4 regions of the Candidatus Brocadia sinica JPN1 genome follow, and region 2 is predicted to be linked to each of the others. Evidence: riboswitches for the same ligand, from Rfam matches in the RefSeq annotation. Region 2 holds a riboswitch; each other region holds the start of a gene.

Region 1 (2,203 bases), 410 kb from region 2:
CCGTTTTGGAAGATTTTGTCTATCGTATCCCGGAAATATTTTCTGATTCGGAAGCGGCTCCCCTCTTATGTGCAGGTGCGATTGGGTACCGGTCATTGAGATTAGCGAATATGAAAGACGGGCAAAATCTGGGGCTCACGGGATTCGGGGCATCGGCTCATCTTGTTATGAAAATGGCAAGGTATAAATATCCAAACTCGAAAGTTTTCGTATTTGCCAGAAGTGAAAGGGAAAGAACGTTTGCCAAGGAACTTGGGGCCGTTTGGGCAGGTGATATCGAAGAGGAATCACCTGGGAAACTGGACTGTATCATTGACACCACGCCGGTATGGAAACCAATAGTAGAAGCATTGGGGAATCTGGAAAGAGGCGGGAGGCTGGTAATAAATGCTATTCGGAAGGAAGAAGTGGACAAGGAAAGTCTCCTGAAATTAAAGTACTCCACACATCTCTGGCTGGAAAAAGAAATAAAGAGTGTTGCTAATGTAAGCAGGAGTGACGTCAACGAATTTTTGAGTCTGGCGGCCGAAATTCCTATTAAACCGGAAGTCCAGGAATTTGCCTTGAAAGAAGCAAACAAGGCATTGGTCGAACTTAAAGAGGGGAAAATTCGGGGCGCAAAGGTTTTAAGGATTGATTAAAGGCGAATCATTTCATCCATTTTTTTGCTATAATCTCAATCAGGAAAAACGTTTATTTTGTCGGTGTTTTTTGGTATTTTTCTTGCCATATAACGTGTAACTAAGCTAATATATAAAAATACATTACGATAAAGGCAAACCCTGAGCGATCAGGGGACGCAAAGTAAAGGGTCTTTAACATACAAGGATGTAGTTAAAGGGACGCCTTGCCAGGAAAAAAAGACAGCCTTACTGCCGAAGATGTTTTACCATGAATATCTTTGCAGTAAGGCTGTCTTTTTTGTTGGTAATGGAGGAATTGATATGTTTTGTTTCTCTCGGGTAAACCGACTGACTAATACGGATTTGGGGGATTGTTTCGGGCTGCTGCCCTTGCAATGACAATGTTCTTTTGGCGTTTATAATAAATCGTTTCCAGCGACTTCAGTAACTCTGAAACTATTCGATGATATTTTGCCTGGTGGATTTGGTGGAAAGAGGGGTGATCAGTGAAGAAGCCGAAAATCTTGCTTGCGGAAAGAAATGATGTCCTGAACAAAAAATTGAAAATGCTATTGTTTGGCAATGGATTTGAGGTCATCGAAACATCAGACAAAGGAGATGCCCTCCGATCCTTTCAAAATAATAGCCCGGATCTCGTCATTGTGGGGTCTTCTCCGGGTGATACCCGGGATGGATTGGGTGTGGCACAACAAATCCGGCAGTCTGGCTGTAATATTCCACTTATCATGATTGCAGCACACAGCTCTGAGGATCAGGCCATCGCCGCACTCAAGGCAGGAATCAACGATTATTTTAAACAACCCTTTTCGTTCGAGGAACTAATGGCGAGTGTCAAACGATGTCTCTCGGGCTTCTTTCTCCGGGAGTCGTCTAGAGAACACGGAGTAACACCGCCTTGCCTCATTGATAGTCAAAAGATGATAGGTGAGAATGTGCAGATACGGGAGATAAAGACATACATCGGGAAGGCCGCATCGACTGATACCAACGTCCTTATTACCGGAGAGACGGGTACCGGCAAGGAGTTAGCGGCTGAACTGATCCACCGGAATAGCCCCAGGAGTAAAAAACCTTTTGTCTGTATTAACTGTACCGCCATACCTGACAGTCTTTTAGAAAGTGAGCTGTTTGGTTATGAAAGAGGAGCCTTCACGGGGGCAGATTCCTTAAAGGAGGGTAAGCTGAAACATGCCGAGGGAGGGACCGTTTTTTTCGATGAGATTGGTGATATGAGCCTATACCATCAGGCAAAGATCCTGAGAGCCATCGAAAGCAAGGAAGTTCAGCGCATAGGAGGTAAGGGAAGCATCCCCCTGGACATCAGGTTCGTCGCTGCTACCAATCGAGACCTGGATCAATTGGTGGAGGAAGGTAAATTTAGAAAAGATCTTTACTTTCGGCTCAATGTGGCCAGAATCCACCTGCCTCCGTTAAGGAACCGGAAGGAGGACATTCCTCTCTTGCTCTGTTTTTACATCAGGGAATTAAACCTCAGATTCGGGAGGGAGGTTGAATGCCTCACAAAAGATGCCCTGGAATATTTGCTCTGCTATGATTGG
Region 2 (2,203 bases):
TCGTAGAGGCCCATCCTGTGATTAACCCCACCACCCACTGCCACTGCATATTTTTCCAGATATCGCCATCCGGGAATGGTCTTCCTCGTATCCATTATGAAGGTATTTAAAGGTTTGATACGTTCAATAAACTGCGCCGTTAGAGTTGCTATCCCAGAAAGTCTCTGAAGAAAGTTTAAGGCAATACGCTCACCAGAGAGTAAACCCTTCGATCTGCCATTTACTACAGCAATGGTCTCACCCTTATGAATGAAGACTCCTTCCTTCACCAATTGTTTAAAAAAAACGTTCTTGTCGAGTTTAGAGAAAAAATGTTCAACAACGGGCAACCCGGCAACAACACCGCTTTCTTTTGCTATAAATGCTCCTTCTACAATCAAGTTTTCCGGAATGAGATTTTCAGTCGTAATATCCCCGGTAAAAATATCTTCCTGAATAGCAAGTTGAATAAGGGCATCTATCTTCTCACATTCAATTTTATTTTTTCTGTTCACGACAACTACCCATCTTTTATTTTTTGTCTGTCAACACCTCGTTAATCCTTGTTTCATCTCTATTATATGAGTGTTTCAAAGAGAACTCAATATCAATCATTATTTTTTTCTTGACATCTAACGATATCGTGTTATTTTGAATCGCATGTGATAATGCTGGTCTTACAAAGTGAAGGAATAAACAAAAACATACGATAAGGGCAAACCCTGAGTAATCAGGGGACGCAAAGTAAAGGGTCTTTCAACGTACAAGGATGTAGTTAAAGACGCGCCTTATCCTTTAGCGAAAAAGATAGCCTTACTGCCGAAGATGTTTTCCATAAAATATCTTTGCAGTAAGGCTTTTTTATTTTAACGGGTAAAAAAAGGGGTTTAGTTATATGACCAAATAGGGCTATAACAAGTTACCACTAAGCGTATTATCGGTACTAAGCCGTATTATGTTGCAACTTTTCGTATACCTACGTAATGCTGTTCGGCAGGAAAAACAAACGGAGAAATCAAACCATGAATGAAAACATCACTCTCACGAAAACCGCATTGGTTAATTTGCTCGATGCCGTGCCTTATCCAAACCCCGATGATCCATGGGGGCAGTATGGTACTATCGGTCCGGTTGCCCAAGCTCTCCGCGACTTGTCATGGGCGCTGCTGAACCCGCAGCCACTCCCACCCGGAGCTAGCCCTCACCCTGATCCCTGGCGCTATGGACCAGGACCGCAGCCCTGGTATGCTGCGTTCCTTTCGCGCGCGGTAATTGATCGAGCGGTAACACAATATCAGCTCGCCGAGGTGTCGGGCAATACAGAGCAGTCAAAAAGGATAACCACGGCAATCGGATCGCAGATTCGCGAGTTTGTCGATGATTGATGATTACTGTGGCACCAGGCCACCCAAGTGGCTAAGCAATAGTATACCAGATGTAAGGAGGATTTTAAAGATGAAAAAAGGCTGGAATACGGCTATTTGCAAGGCTTTTCAAGCCTTGCAGGACACTCATAATTAGTTAAGGAGGGAACAGACAATGAAAAAAAGGTTCACGGTAACAAAGAGGATCACAACGATATTACCGGTGTTAATCGGACTTTGGATCTTCACCGCCAATACCACGGTAACCCTCGCTAATGCGGATGGCATTACCGTGGGGCCCGGACAGGGTGTTAACTTTGAGCAAGTGGATTTCGTCTTTTCTGCTGTAACCCAGGAAAATTCAGATTGGGGCCGCGTCAGTGCAAATCCAGAGCTTCTGTCCTCTTCAACTGATATATCCAGCGGCTTTCTCAATATCTTCTCCGATGCTGGATGGGTTGTTCAGAATCTACCTGTTGACGTGAACTACGGTACAGTCACAACATACTTCAGCCTTGGTCTCAGTACCCCTACGGATGTTAGTGAACTAAGCGCTCACATAGAGTTTGCTTCTAGTCCGCAAGACGATTTTTCCGACGGTGAAAGAGGCGACTTTGATGTTGGGGTTGCACTTTGGAACGCCGAAGGCGCTGGCGATTCTCAGACTGCGGTGATCGGCGAAGCACCACCACCTAATCTGATACAGTTCAGACCCAGAGGAAAAAACACGAAACACACACAGCCAAACGCTGTGAATGTACAAACGGCCAAGAATCAGTGCTTTCCCATGTCGATTGCAAACAGTCTCCAGTACTTGGAAGACAGATTCGGAGTCAACGTTCCCCACGACCATAAACCCG
Region 3 (2,203 bases), 440 kb from region 2:
ACCCTATCACCTGCTTAAGATGTGGTGGGAGGTACGAGCAAGGTACATCCAGGCGGGCAGAGATGAAAAGAGGGATAACAAAAGGCTTATATTCCTTCCTGATGGACTGGATTACGAGGAGGCGATGGTTGCTGCAAGGAGTGAGGAAGAGAGGGTTGTTTTTGGTGAGATAAGTAATATAAGAGGCGCAGGATCTGGTACGGCCATCGAGCTATCGGTTAAGCTTCAAAAATATTTCTATTTATACGTATTTGAAAATAATCCCCGGCATGACAAAATTATTAATTATCTTCGCATCCGGCATTTGGGTGACCCTTCGGATATTCCCAATGGGCTTATGAAACAGAATTTTGTTTTCGTAAAGGGTGTGTTTAAGTTGTATAACGGTCAACCGGAAATAATTGTAAACGATGTAGATCAAATTAAGGAGGAGCCTTTTTAGCCCCTCCAGAAAGATAAATCCTAACGAGAGAAATACCGGCAGAAAGGACTAAAGTGTCACCCATCTTAACAGGTGGTCCGGGAATGCAGAATTACAAAAATTCGGATGTTGGTAGAGAGAGAAGCTTATGTCATGGGAAATCAGGAAGATGTAACATTTCAGAGATTGATGTTACAGAGATGTTGCAAAAAGTGTAACAGTATAACCCTTCTCGAGAACTCTCTGCCGTGATAGCTAGTCCATTGATTTTATGAGTCCTCCCGGCATTTCAGTTTTATTTATGCATTCAGTTGCCTTTTTGTTATCTGAAAAAGTGTAACATTTTCCTGTTACACTTTTCATTTGGCAGTGAACGGATGAAGATCCCTATGGGGACGAGAACCCTTTATTTATTGGCAAATTGAGGAGGCAAACTTTTACCAATCTGCTATGGAATCGAATTTGCGCCTCAGTTGTGCATAGATTCAGCAAATTACAATAGCGCCCTTCCCTGTCAGCCTTGATGGAAGCAAAGTGCCTTAACGTGCGGGGCGTTTACATTAAAATGGCAGATAAAATTCAGCCTTTGCTGGATTTACTGAAATGAACAAAAATATATTTCAGAAAAAGTCATTTTTTCAATAGTCGAGTGGTCCAATAACGTAACGTAATTTTTAAAACATATCGATAAAGGCAAACCCAGAGTCATCTGGGGACGCAAAGTAAAGGGTCTTGCTAGCCGTTTAAGCGGTTTAAACAGTTTAAACTGCTTATGAGACAGCCTTACTGCCGAAGATGTTTTAATGAACATCTTTGCAGTAAGGCTTTTTTATTTTCATTTGAATGACGTGTAATTACCTGGTAACAGGGAAGGGAATTTACAATGAAATATACACTATGTATTACGCAACAATGTAATATGCGATGCCAATATTGTTACATCGACAAAAGGGACACGAGGATGTCCCTAACCATCGCAAAAAAGATTATTGATTTCGTCTTTAAAAATACTCCTTCTGAAGAAAAGATTGACATCGGTTTCTTCGGTGGCGAACCGCTTCTTGAATTTGAGCTTATGAAAGAAATAACTGAATTGATAGAAAATCATCCATCATTTAAAAATGCATTGGTAGAGCTTACTGTTGTAACCAATGGGACAATTTTTTCTGATGAAATAGCTGATTTTTTGAATGAACACAATATAGGATTCTGCTTAAGTTGCGACGGTCCTCCATTTATACAGGATACTTTTAGGATCTTTTCAAATGGTAAAGGAAGTTCAATTGATGTTACGAACACGATAAAGCGCGCAAAAGAGGTTCTCTCCTCCGTTCTTGTTAATGCGGTTTATCATCCTGAGACTTTTCAATATTTACCTCAAGTTGTGGAATATCTTGCTTCCCTTGGACTAAAGCGGATCTATTTAAATCCTGATTTTTCGGCGCCCTGGTCGAAAAAAGAGGCTGAATTACTTCCTGAAATTTATGGTCAGATATCAAGACAGTATATTGATTATTATCTTCGGCAAAAACCCCATTTTATCAGCTTAATTGACAGCAAGATAGCCGCCATTTTGCGCGAAGGATACAAACCTCTTGAACGCTGCAGAATGGGAACCGGAGAGTTCGCCTTCACACCTTCTGGAAATATTTATCCCTGTGAGAGACTTATCGGCGCAGACACGGGAAATGGACACTGTATCGGCAATATCACCGATGGGATAAAGAGAGAGCGAATGTTTTGCAAAACAGAGCCTGGCAAAGAAATCAACGCCGAATGCCT
Region 4 (2,203 bases), 1.1 Mb from region 2:
GTAAATATCCATAAAATTATTCCACATAGACACACTAAACTCATTGTCATCGTAACAAAACCAATCCTCAGGAACCTGCTCCATAACAATTGGCAAAGATTGAATGCCGCAATAACCTAATGTCCCCCCTTTAGGAACCGGAACAGTTTCAGAATATACCCTGGCACGTTTATCAGATTCGCCTGTAACTTCTAATATAGTTGTATTATTTCCTTTTTCACCAAGAGTCGGCAACTTCTGTCTAACTATTGATTTAAAGTCTTCGACTTCCATTTTCCCATTTTGTCTCCTATAAAATCGCCCCTGACTACCTCTTTTTAACCTTTTTTTCCCCAGATGTGTCTTAAGTGCGATATTCTTAATGAAGTCAACAAATTCTTTCAAACTCAGTAACTGAAGTTCATCATCGGTTCTTTTACTTAAGATATCCGATTGCCTAACAGAATCGTTTGGGTTAGAAGGACTCGGTAATTGAGACTTAAACCTTTCAGATATTTGTTCCTTTGGTTCTTCTTCAATTATTCTACCATTTTTAATATGCGAAACACGTTTTCTACTGACCTTGATTCCTTCCGTATTTATGCCAACAACGGCCTTCTTCGATGGAGTTAAGAGATATTCCTTCTGGGAATCCATATCGTGTATTATTTCGAATAGACCTTGTCTTCCTCCTACAACAGGGTTCATATAAACCTTCCCATCGTCTTGTAGAAACATAAGATAGCGATGTCCCTCCTGCAAAATTGGCGCATCGTTTACACGCATTCCTTTATCACCAACCTGCCCCCCTGCATATGACAGCTGAATTTCAGAAAATTTTTTCTGCTTAGAACGCTCTGTTTCATGAACAATTTCAATATCAGTAAAATACACTTCAGTAATAATAAATTCTTTATTGTTAAACTGGCACATTTGACGATCTACTGTACCGATACAAATAAGATCGGCAGTTTGTGCAATTTCCGCAATACTCAGACTAACTTCCATAGCTGTGACTTGCATATAATTCCCTGTAAGGTTTATTCCTACAACTACAATAAACAATAAAAACCATTTTAAAAACCAGTAATTTATTTTCTTCATTTTATCCCCTTGAATTTATTAAGGTATCCGTGACTATCATTATTCAAAGCTACACCTGTAACTTCTGCCAATTTAGCAGTTCTTACACTATAAAACTTGGCCGCATTGATAAAAGCATCCATCGCAATTGCTCTTAAAGCAGATGCATTTGCACTTTTTTCTGTCCTGTCTACTATCTCTGCATACATTACAGTTTCATCGTTTGGATACTCTTTTCGTGAGGTGTACCCCATTGTCTAAGTATTCGACAGAGCTTCCGGCAAAGTTTCTCTATATCCATAAAACAAAAAAGCCTTACTGCAAAAATGTCCATCAAAACATCTTCGGCAGTAAGGCTGTCTTCCAAAATATAACACTAAACCCTTAACTCTCTACTCTCAACTTTGTTGAAGACCCTGTTACTTTGCGTCCCCTGATCACTCAGGATTTGCCCTTTTCGTTATCCTTTTTGTAGGAGGATTTAATAGTTTTTATAATCGCTGTCAAATAAAAAATAAAATTTTAAATCATAGATCAGATTAAACAACGCCTTTGAAAAATACCTTAAGAAAATGTTAATAGCATAAAGTGTACCATAATTAGGACAAAAGAATTATTATGCTATATTAATCTGAAGTAATATATTATTATATATTTATGCATAGTACAAAGATTGAATTGGATATCTGAAAGATGGGGAAAAGTATGACATGGCACATAAGTGTGCCTTCACACTTATGTGCCATGTCACACTTTTTTCTTGAGGAAGACTCAATTCATTTATCATTTAAGACGGTGACCCTTTGCCCCCTTCCACCCACATAAATTTGAAATAAAGTAACAATTTAGTTTTTTGAAAAATTCCAACAATAACAATGTTTTACATACCGTAATAGGGGCAGACTTGAAACCTGCCCCTACAATAAATACCATTCATGCAGGATTTCAAAAAGCTACATTAATACGAAATAAATGGTAGGCGAGCCTACCCTACAAGGCGGCTCATAGCCCATTATTATAGAGATACATCACATCCAGACCAGTCAATTCCAACTTATAAAGCCTGACATTATCAATGACGCCGTTAAAATAGCCTGAATTCACCCGCGAATACCCTATTCTCATATCAGGATACGCCGTT

The links. A riboswitch is a leader RNA that binds a small molecule or an ion and turns the genes downstream of it on or off. The one in region 2 is predicted to bind cyclic di-GMP.
Region 1: another riboswitch for cyclic di-GMP. It lies ahead of BROSI_RS08510 (sigma-54-dependent transcriptional regulator); the one in region 2 lies ahead of BROSI_RS06725 (hypothetical protein).
Region 3: another riboswitch for cyclic di-GMP. It lies ahead of BROSI_RS08630 (radical SAM/SPASM domain-containing protein); the one in region 2 lies ahead of BROSI_RS06725 (hypothetical protein).
Region 4: another riboswitch for cyclic di-GMP. It lies ahead of BROSI_RS11950 (hypothetical protein); the one in region 2 lies ahead of BROSI_RS06725 (hypothetical protein).

Annotation. Positions count from the first base shown of each region.
Region 1 is NZ_BAFN01000001.1:1,906,530-1,908,732, forward strand. It holds gene BROSI_RS08505 (zinc-dependent alcohol dehydrogenase family protein) at 1-641, shown strand, start outside; cyclic di-GMP riboswitch class I at 765-880, shown strand; gene BROSI_RS08510 (sigma-54-dependent transcriptional regulator) at 1,130-2,203, shown strand, end outside.
Region 2 is NZ_BAFN01000001.1:1,492,256-1,494,458, reverse strand. It holds gene nadC (carboxylating nicotinate-nucleotide diphosphorylase) at 1-494, opposite strand, end outside; cyclic di-GMP riboswitch class I at 684-803, shown strand; gene BROSI_RS06725 (hypothetical protein) at 1,002-1,364, shown strand; gene BROSI_RS06720 (hypothetical protein) at 1,519-2,203, shown strand, end outside.
Region 3 is NZ_BAFN01000001.1:1,937,065-1,939,267, forward strand. It holds gene BROSI_RS08625 (thermonuclease family protein) at 1-442, shown strand, start outside; cyclic di-GMP riboswitch class I at 1,104-1,215, shown strand; gene BROSI_RS08630 (radical SAM/SPASM domain-containing protein) at 1,305-2,203, shown strand, end outside.
Region 4 is NZ_BAFN01000001.1:2,638,194-2,640,396, reverse strand. It holds gene BROSI_RS11955 (PKD domain-containing protein) at 1-1,083, opposite strand, end outside; gene BROSI_RS11950 (hypothetical protein) at 1,080-1,316, opposite strand; cyclic di-GMP riboswitch class I at 1,406-1,525, opposite strand; gene BROSI_RS11945 (LamG-like jellyroll fold domain-containing protein) at 2,065-2,203, opposite strand, start outside.